DNA from 2 places in the Neobacillus sp. GCM10023253 genome. Region 2 is predicted to be linked to the other one. Evidence: a T-box and tRNA genes for the amino acid it is inferred to sense, from the RefSeq annotation. Region 2 holds a T-box; the other holds one or more tRNA genes.
The links. A T-box is a leader RNA that pairs with one kind of tRNA and senses whether it is charged. The one in region 2 lies ahead of argS (arginine--tRNA ligase), so its partner is inferred to be a tRNA-Arg.
Positions count from the first base shown of each region.

Region 1 (5,037 bases), on a different contig from region 2:
TTCATACGGATTATACTCTGTTCCAAAAATCAAATCCTCATAGTAATGCGCTGGCACCTGTCCTTTCAGGTCCCCAATCGGCTCGTCACCATCTTTATATTTAGCCAAAATAACAAGTACAGGCACATCACCTTTTGCATCACGGTAAGCAACATGATTGTCTCCGGCCTGCTGGAATTTTGCCCCTTGATTTGCCAGTTTTTCTGCAGGGTCAACCTTTGAAAGATCTTTTCCCAGCTTCTTAGCTTTTTCAGCTAGTTCCGGAGCCGCACCTACATAATGGGCCAAACTTAAACCATATGTACTAGAAGCCTGTTTTGCTTCTCCGCCCGGCTGGAATCCCGCCAATGCAATACTTCCTGCCAACGCCAATGTTAGACCGGTTTTCGATAATACTTTTAACAAGAGCATCCCTCCTAATAAAATCGTACTATTCAAACATATCAAATTTTTCCAGTAGTCAAAAGGCACTTAATTCCCGCAACTTTGGTAACGTTTTCAATTTTTATAAGATGTAAGACCTACGATACAAATTCGGAAACACTATTGTAAAATTTTGTAATAATTTGCAAACCGATAGGTCCTTACAAGCAGAATATAAAACGGTCATAATATACTTAGAAGTATTTAAAATCGAATGGGAAAAGGAGATGGTATCAATGGATTGGTTTGGGGGCAGCTATAAAGACTTTGATTTCGAAATGTTCTCAATCAGTCATTGGATGATCATTGCCATCTTACTAGCAGGATCCACTGCAATTTTTGTAAATCGGAGAAAATTTTTCGACAACAACAAATGGAGAAAGGTAGAGATTGGAGCAGCGGTCTCGTTAATTTTAATAGAACTGACCTATCATTTCTGGATGTATATAAACGGAGACTGGGACGTTAGTCACGCTATTCCATTAGAACTCTGCAGCATCAGCTTAATTTTGACTGTACTTTTGTTACTAACTAGGAAGAAAATCATATATGAAATTTTGTTGTTCACAGCCCTATTAGGCGCGTCACAGGCCATTTTTACCCCAGCCTTAAACTTTGACTTTCCACATTTTCGTTTCTTTCATTTCTTTTACACACATTTGATGGACATCTGGGTAGTGTTCTATTTCACTTGGGTTAAGGGCTACCGCCCAACTATTTGGTCTGTCGTAAAGCTTTTTGTTTTCTTAAATGTGCTGATGCCAATCATCATGTGGATCAATAAACTTGTGGGCGGAAATTATATGTATTTAAGCCACAAACCGAAAACAGCAAGTTTATTAGACGTCTTGGGGCCATATCCATACTATATTTTATCGCTTGAAGGGCTGTTAATCTCGCTAAGTCTTATCGTCTGGTTAATTTTCCGGGAAAAAGGTAACGGAAACACCAAAAAAATAAAAGAACTGCCAATTCGCTAAACTTCATTATTGACCTTTTTCGATGTTCGAATTATAATAATAAACGTTCCTTAATTTTTATTTGTCCCGATAGCTCAGCAGGATAGAGCAACAGTTTCCTAAACTGTAGGTCGGAGGTTCGAATCCTCTTCGGGACGTACATACAAACACCCTTGCCGATGCAAGGGTGTTTTTGATTTGCTCTCTTAGTTTTTCTAAAACACTCGGTTAGTTTGTTCAATATATAAGTAATGAAATTCCTTTCAGAACATAAAAATAAATTATTAGACATGCTTCGGTTGCCGAATTAGGTCAGGAGGATTATTATGATTGAGGTATTTCATAAACTTATCAATATTGAAATCATTATCTGGTTATTCCCTATCATGTTTATGTTCCATTCCTTGGAAGAGATCATAACTATTGAGAGTTTTATAACAAAGTACAAAAAACAGATTCCGGATAGTTTCTTCGCCAAGCTTATACTAACCATTAAAAAAAGGTTGGGTGAGAAATCTGCCAAACTTCCTTGTATTTCTGACTATATTTAATCTGTTTTTTCTCCAGGCATTTTCCCATGTTGGTCAAACAATCATTTTTCGTGATTATACGCCTGGTGTTATAACAGCTTTATTCATCGTAATTCCCTATTCTTTTCTAACATATTACCGCTTGTTCGAACTAGGTTTCATCGACAAACAGTTACTATTCAAAAGTATTCCGCTCACTGTTTTGATGATACCAATTTTTCTAATAGGGAATCTTCTAGGACAAAAATTAAATCGGTATTCTGTCTAATACAAAATGAAGGTTCCCAACCCTTTTGTAACTTACCATCACTCCGAGCCCCGTCCCGCTTTCCTTTAAGGAATAATACGGGGAGCCAAGGCGGTCGATTTGCTCTTGGCTCATCCCGATTCCTTTGTCCAAATGAATCATCCGTACTTTAAGATTCGGTTATTTCCTGTTTGCCTTTTAACTTATCTAAAATTTTTATTAACCCAATAAACCCTCTAATTGTAAACAGTGTGAAATTAACACTGACAAATGTATGGAAAGGTGACCATTTTTTCCATTTAAATAAACCGGTGTACTTTTCCATAATCCATTGCCCCACACTCATTGGTACACTAAAAATTAAGCTTTTTAACAAAATTTTACCGAAATTATCATTATACGAGATCTTTACCCAGATCACACTTAAAATCGGGAAAAATAACATGTCATAAATAATATTCGTTTTAAAAATTTTTGGAAAAGGACGAACTGGATATTCAAGTTTTTGTCTTCCAACAACATAAGCATCAATTAGAGTAGCAATAACACCTTTTGAGAAAAAAATCAAAAGATTTTCTCTCATTTTTGGTCCCTTGAATAAAAATGGAAAAGAAGCAATACATACTGCTAGTAATAAGTTTAACAACTTTTTCTCCACCTATTAACATCCTCTCATTTTCTGTAATCGTGATAACCTTAAATTGCCCAAAACAAATCTTTAATACAGGTAGTTTTTAGAATTTTTTTTAAAAGAAAACTAACGAAACGTTTCTATGGATTAGGTCGTTGACTCATGATTTTTTTAACCTTTTGAATGGTAATTGAAATCAAAAACAAATGTGTTACATAAATGTGACTTCCATTCCTGCCTAGAACAATATGGGGATATAAATAGTGAGGAAATTTTATTAACAAGAGTAAATCACCCCGTATGGTCTTTATGCATATACTTTGAAGAATTAAATTTTTAGTCCCAAAAACTCTGGAGGAATTAACATGAAACCTGTAGTTTATAGGTGCCCATTTTGTAATAACCATTTTTATGGTATTCCTTCCGGAGTCCCCGGAAGTTCAAAGAGAACGACATCAGGCCGCCAATTTCGGCGTTTGCTTACTCCGACTGACCATATCCTGATGTTAACCGACCATCAACCGCAAATGGTTTTTTCGGTCCAATCACATGATAGTGCACTCCTGCGCAACAATATTGCCGGATTGGCAAAAACCGCGAAATTATTCAGAATCCCTACTATATTGACATCAATAACCGCGGCAACTTTCAGCGGTAAAATTTTATCAGAAATCCAATCAGTCTTTCCTGATCAAATACCTATTGATCGAACAACGATGAATGCATGGGAGGATCCCAGAGTAGTAAGACAAATCAATGAATATAGGAAACGAAAAATAGTAATCGCCGGTCTTTGGACAGAGGTATGTTTGCTTGAACCGGTTTTGAGCGCTATCTCTGACGGATATGAAGTGTATTTTGTCTCGGATGCCTCAGGTGGGGTGAGTAAAGAGACCCACGACATGGCCGTCATACGTATGACACAAGCTGGAGCAACCCCAATTACTTGGCTACAATATTTGCTGGAGTTACAACGTGATTGGGCTCATAAAGAAACCTACAATGGGACACTCGATATTGTTAGACAGCACGGAGGTGCTTACGGATTGGGAGTTATTTATGCTAACGAGATGTTTGGACTTATTACGTAAGAAAAGGGATTAGTGATTTTGCTGAAGACTATTATTAGTTTACAATTTTTAAGATTTTTGGATAAAGACAGAAAAACTAACCGGAGGCCCGATTAGTTTTTATTAAAAAATTATTAATTTGTTTTTTTTACCCATCCTGCTATGGTAACAGTGCGTTTTGCCTGATGTTTCACGGCATCTTGAATGGCACGGACATCTTCAACCATCTTACCTGACTGATCTACTGTTACGCTGGTTCCATACGGATTTCCACCGGCCCCGAAAATGACTTGATTTGTATACCCTGGTGCTGCAATAATGGCTCCCCAATGATGCATCGTCGTATATAATGATAATATTGTGGCTTCCTGACCACCGTGTGAATTTTGTGCAGAGCTCATTGCACTTACCACTTTGTTGATAAGTTTTCCATTAAACCAAAGACCACCTGTTGTATCTAAGAACTGTTTCATTTGAGATGGCATATTACCAAATCGGGTTGGTACACTAAAAATAATGGCATCTGCCCATTCTAAATCACCAAGTATACAGTCGGAACACATACCGCAACTTCCTCAACATAGTTCTTCCATTCTGGATTAGAATCAATCACAGATTGAGGAGCTAATTCTGGTACTTTTAAGACCTTAACCTCTGCTCCAGACTCCTGTGCTCCCTCTGCAGCCCATTGAGCTAATTGATAATTTGTACCTGTCGAACTATAGTAGATGATGGCAAGCTTTACATTTGACATCGTTCTCATTCTCCTTTTCTTTTATGAAAAAAATGAGCAAATTACCGAATCAGTATTGCTCTACATTAATTTTCATTTTTCCCTACCTATTATTTCCTTCACTCTAAATTGATATCCTAATTAAAGAATACATATTTAGAAACACGTGGACCACGCTTCTAGTGCTTGGCATATTACTGAACAAAATTTCTTTTTTTCAATTATTTACCTTCATTAGCATTGAACATATCACTTGCGTATTGGATACCTTAAGTACATCTACTTACACTTGGAGAGATGAACGATGAGAAATAGGCAAGTGATAAATGATATCACAGAAGTATGTTTACTAGCTGGAAAAATTATGTTGCAAAGTGGGGCTGAGACCTATCGTGTAGAAGATACCATGATGCGGATAGCTAGATCCTTCGGCAGCAATGATCC
Region 1 is NZ_JBHSHV010000003.1:495,078-500,114, reverse strand. It holds gene ACFPA1_RS02895 (M6 family metalloprotease domain-containing protein) at 1-411, opposite strand, end outside; gene ACFPA1_RS02890 (TIGR02206 family membrane protein) at 660-1,403, shown strand; tRNA gene ACFPA1_RS02885 (tRNA-Arg) at 1,467-1,540, shown strand; gene ACFPA1_RS02880 (HXXEE domain-containing protein) at 1,709-1,933, shown strand; gene ACFPA1_RS02875 (HXXEE domain-containing protein) at 1,890-2,180, shown strand; gene ACFPA1_RS02870 (hypothetical protein) at 2,160-2,312, opposite strand; gene ACFPA1_RS02865 (CBO0543 family protein) at 2,329-2,817, opposite strand; gene ACFPA1_RS02860 (hydrolase) at 3,294-3,881, shown strand; partial or broken gene wrbA (NAD(P)H:quinone oxidoreductase) at 3,995-4,614, opposite strand; gene ACFPA1_RS02850 (threonine/serine exporter family protein) at 4,898-5,037, shown strand, end outside.
Region 1: it has a tRNA-Arg gene. The T-box ahead of argS (arginine--tRNA ligase) is inferred to sense a tRNA for this amino acid. The anticodon was not compared.

Region 2 (5,037 bases):
AATTTTTCAAAAGGGGAGTGGTTGGGATGAGAGAGAAAGATATGTTCAAAATTAATGGATTTTTGGGGGTATTATTGTTTCTGTTAATCGGGGCGGCGGTAGTATTTTCATTCAGGCAATTTACCTTAACTGAAAGTCCTGTATCTTTTGTCCTCGCAGTGATTGGTGTTGTGGTGTTGTTTCTCCTGCTTTCCGGGTTCACTGTCATTCAGCCGAATCAAGCAAAGGTATTTACTTTATTTGGCCGCTACCTCGGAGTGATCAAACAGGAAGGATTTTGGTTGACGATTCCTTTAACCTTAAGAAAAACAGTATCCCTAAGGGTAATTAACTTCAATAGTGATAAATTAAAGGTAAATGATTTGGAAGGGAACCCGATCGAAATCGCTGCGGTAGTTGTATATAAGGTGTTTGATTCTGCCAAAGCCGTTTTTGATGTTGAAAACTACAAAACGTTTGTGCATACGCAAAGTGAAACAGGCCTGCGCCATATCGCCAGCCAGTACCCATATGATAATGTCAACAATGATTATGAAGTATCGTTAAGGCAGCACTCGGATGAGGTTGGTGACGAGTTGACAAAGGACTTGCAGAAACGCTTGGAATTGGCCGGTGTGGAAATTATTGAAGCAAGGATCATGCATCTGGCGTATTCGAGTGAAATTGCCCATGCGATGCTGCAAAGACAGCAGGCCAAAGCGGTCCTCGCAGCGCGCAAGGTCATTGTTGAAGGTGCGGTATCCATGGTCAAATCGGCAATTGATCAATTAAAGGATGAAGGAATTGTCGAACTGGATGAGGAAAAGAAAGCGCAAATGGTGAATAATTTAATGGTTGCCATCGTTTCTGATAAGGGAAGCCAGCCGGTAATTAATACAGGATCGATTTATTAAGGTAGTGATGATGTGGCCGATAAGAAGCGGTTTTTACTGCGCGTTGATCAGAAAATATATGATGCTTTGGAGAAATGGGCAGACGATGAATTCCGCAGTGTGAATGCCCAGATTGAACTGATTATAAAAAAGGCATTAAAGGATGCCGGAAGATTAAAAAACTCAAAAACGTCCAGAGAAAAAGAAGAAGATTAAAACCGGAGGCAAACCGCCTCCGGTTTTTTAACAGCAGAGTGTCTGAGATTGACACTGTACGATTTTATAATTATTGACTAGCCAAATTTCCGCAAGTTTGACAGCCTTCCAAAAACCTTCCAGATAAATTTGAAACCGAATTCAGGCTGTGCTATAGTAAAAGCATATTAATTGACCGTAGAACCAAATTAGTCAATGAGAAGGATGTGCGCTATGGCACCTGATCGCAGAAGAATGATTGTGGAGGCAGCAACTAAGTCTTTTTCCTTGTTTGGCTATAAAGCAACGACCATGGACCAAGTTGCCAAGCTTGCAAACGTCGGAAAGGGAACCATTTATACATTTTTTAAAAATAAAGAGGAGTTATTTGAAGAAATTATTTCTTCTTTAGTGAAGGAAATGATTGCGGAGGCGGATTCTGTCATTAACCCGGAATTGCCTTTTACGGAAAATGTCCATCGGGCCCTTTATCGTTTATTGGAATTCCGCTCTAGGCACCAATTAATGATTAAATTGGTACAAGAAGAGGCGGAAATGGGAACTTTAGCAGTTTCGGAAATGCTCCAGCATGTGGAGGACGAAATTATTGGTTATTTAAAGGATAAAATCGAAACTGCTATTGCTAAGGGAGCAATCCCAGCGGTGAACCCGGAAATAACTAGCTTTCTTTTGCTAAAAATGTATATCGCATTGGTTTCGGATTGGGAAAAAAATCATGACCCGTTAAGCTCTGAGCAAATTGCGGAAATTATGAAGGTGTTTTTGTTAAAGGGGCTGCCAAGAGGAAAGTAACGCGATAAAGCACTGGGGGACAGGCCCCAGTGCTCCAGTTCTTTTAGTTTGGGTTATTTTTTACTTAGGTTTTGCTGAGCCATTTTGACGAGTTCGCGGACCATGCTGCCGCCAAGCCGGCCGCCAACCTTGCCGGCTTGTTCCGAGGTCAGCTTGCCGTTATAGCCTTTTGATAAGGGTACGCCCACTTCTTCAGCGGCCTCAAATTTGGCATCCTCAGGACGCTGTGCCTGCACGACCTTAGCCTTTAACTGATCTAACCCGCTTCTCGCCTCTGGGACAAGAATTTTGTTTCTTCTCGCCATACAAATCCCTCCTTTACGAATAGAATTTCCAGAACGGAAAAATTCATCAAAAACATCAGCAAGGACTGGATAAAACCGTTTCTTTCCAGTATAATAACCAATAATTAAGCGAATAAATTCGGTGAAAAAGAGAGTAGTTATCTCGTAAGTCCAAGCGAGTCAGGGACGGTGGAAGCCTGATACGGAGCAGATAATGAAACGCACTTTGGAGAAGTGCCCTTGAAAATAGTAGAGGGTGCCGGAGAGTCCTCCGTTAACAAAGATCAAAGTTGGTTCAGTATGAACAATTAGAGTGGTACCGCGGGAATTTCAAACTCTCGTCTCTTTTTATAGAGACGAGAGTTTTTTGCATTTATAGAAAAACTGGAGGAGGTCATAGGAAATGAATTTTAAGAAAGGGCTTGCAGAAGTCTTATATCAAGCATTAGAAGGCGAATTAGCCTCCCAGAATATCGAGCAGTTAATTGAAAAACCAAAAAATCAGGACCATGGGGATTTAGCTTTCCCGTGTTTTTCACTCGCAAAACTGAAGCGTAAGGCACCGAATTTAATTGCCCAAGAGTTAAGCGAAAAAATCCAGTCCCCCACTTTTGAAAAAGTAGAAGTGGTCGGAGCCTATCTTAACGTGTTTTTAAATAAAAAGCTTGTCGCCGAACATATCATTAACAGCATTATTACTGAAAAAGGCAAATATGGCGCCCATGATTTTGGCCAGGGTGGCAATGTTACCATTGACATGTCGTCTCCTAATATCGCAAAACCATTTTCCATGGGGCATTTGCGTTCTACTGTTATTGGAAATGCCATTGCTTTAATTGTTGAAAAATGCGGCTATAAGCCAATCAAAATCAACCACCTTGGCGACTGGGGCACCCAGTTCGGAAAGCTGATTTCTGCCTATAAACGCTGGGGAGATGTGGAAAAGGTCAAGGCAAATCCAATCAAGGAACTGCTTGCCCTGTATATTAAATTCCATGCAGAGGCGGAAACGAATCCGGCTCTTGAAGACGAAGGACGCGGCTGGTTTAAAAAGCTTGAAGATGGCGACCAAGAAGCGCACTCCTTATGGCAATGGTTCCGTGATGAGTCCCTAAAGGAGTTCTCAAGAATTTATCAGCTTATGAACGTGGAATTTGACTCCTATGCCGGGGAAGCTTTTTACAATGATAAAATGGACCGTGTTGTCCAGCTTCTTGAGGAAAAACAGCTGCTCGTGGAATCTGACCAGGCCCAGGTTGTCGAATTGACCGAAGAGGAGCTTCCGCCATGCCTCATTAAAAAATCGGATGGAGCGACGCTGTATGCCACTCGTGACCTAGCGGCTGCTATCTACCGAAAAGAAAATTACGACTTCGCACAATCTTTATATGTCGTCGGCCATGAGCAAAGTCTTCACTTTAAACAACTGATTGCGGTATTGAATAAAGCTGGCTTCGAGTGGGCCGATAAAATGGTCCATATTCCATTTGGGATGATGCTAAAGGACGGCAAGAAAATGTCGACCCGTAAAGGCAAGGTTGTCCTCCTGGAGGAAGTTTTGAACGAATCAATCACGATGGCCCGGTATAATATTGAGGAAAAAAATCCAAATCTGGCAGACAAAGATGGAGTGGCCAAACAGGTCGGTGTCGGCGCAGTTATTTTTCACGACTTAAAAAACAACCGGATGAACGATATTGAATTCTCCTTAGAGGAAATGCTTCGTTTTGAAGGGGAAACCGGCCCTTATGTTCAGTATACATTTGCGAGAGCTAGCTCAATATTACGAAAAGCTGGATGGAAGGCGGAATCGGCACCGGCGTCCGTCTACCAGACTACATGGGAAAACGAGTGGAAGGTAATCAGCATGTTAATGGATTTCTCCAGCGCCATTAAGCGTGCATGCGAAAATTATGATCCATCCCAAGTCGCAAAATACATTGTCGACCTCGCCCAAGTCTTCAATAAATACTATGCGGAAGTTAAAGTACTCGAGCAGAGCGAGGAACAAAGCGCACGCCTGGCACTTGTTTACTCTGTAACAGTTGTTCTTAAAGAAGGTTTGCGTCTCTTAGGGATTGAAGCTCCTGAAGAAATGTAAAGCATTTTGCTTAACCATTGGTTAAAAATGGGATACAATAAAAGTTAGATTAATGATTGGAGGGCTAAGGGATGAGTGAGGTATTATTAAAAAGTTTTGCAACAGCGAGGAATTACCTGCTAAAAAATGTAGAGGTGCTGGATCAAAACATTGTAGATATCCAGCCGGAAGGATTCAATAATACAATCCACTGGCATGTGGGCCATGTGTTAACTGTTGCCGAACAATTTATGTTTGGCTTTCCGAAAAAGTCAGCTAATTTACCAGCCAATTATTTAGAACTATTTGGCAACGGTACAAAACCGGCTGATTGGAATGGTGAAGTCCCATCTGTCCAGGAATTGACGGTTCAGTTAAAGGAACAATTTGAACGAATTCAAGAAATTCCGGTTGAAAGTTTTGCAGAGAAACTTAAAACACCATTTCTTGGCCAAGAAACGTACGGTGAATTGACGAGCTTTGCCATCTTCCATGAATCTATGCACTTAGGGCAAATTTCAGCAATGAAACGAGTTGTCCAAGCGGCTGCTCAAGTAAAATAAATAAAAAGTGAAATTTCGTTTCTGCTCTAGTAGAAACGATTTTTCGTTATATATAGGGAAACATAGAAAAAAGAGAGGACGTCTAACAATCTTTATGGATAATCAGCAGGAAAGACTGAAAGAAAGAATTTGGACAAAGGATTTTGTCCTTATTATATTCGCTAATTTTTTTATCTTCCTAGGATTTCAAATGACTTTGCCAACAATTCCGCTCTTTGTGGAGAAACTAG
Region 2 is NZ_JBHSHV010000004.1:40,494-45,530, forward strand. It holds gene ACFPA1_RS07260 (SPFH domain-containing protein) at 27-893, shown strand; gene ACFPA1_RS07265 (Arc family DNA-binding protein) at 906-1,088, shown strand; gene ACFPA1_RS07270 (TetR/AcrR family transcriptional regulator) at 1,302-1,880, shown strand; gene ACFPA1_RS07275 (alpha/beta-type small acid-soluble spore protein) at 1,934-2,185, opposite strand; T-box leader at 2,298-2,513, shown strand; gene argS (arginine--tRNA ligase) at 2,568-4,265, shown strand; gene ACFPA1_RS07285 (DinB family protein) at 4,337-4,807, shown strand; gene ACFPA1_RS07290 (MFS transporter) at 4,902-5,037, shown strand, end outside.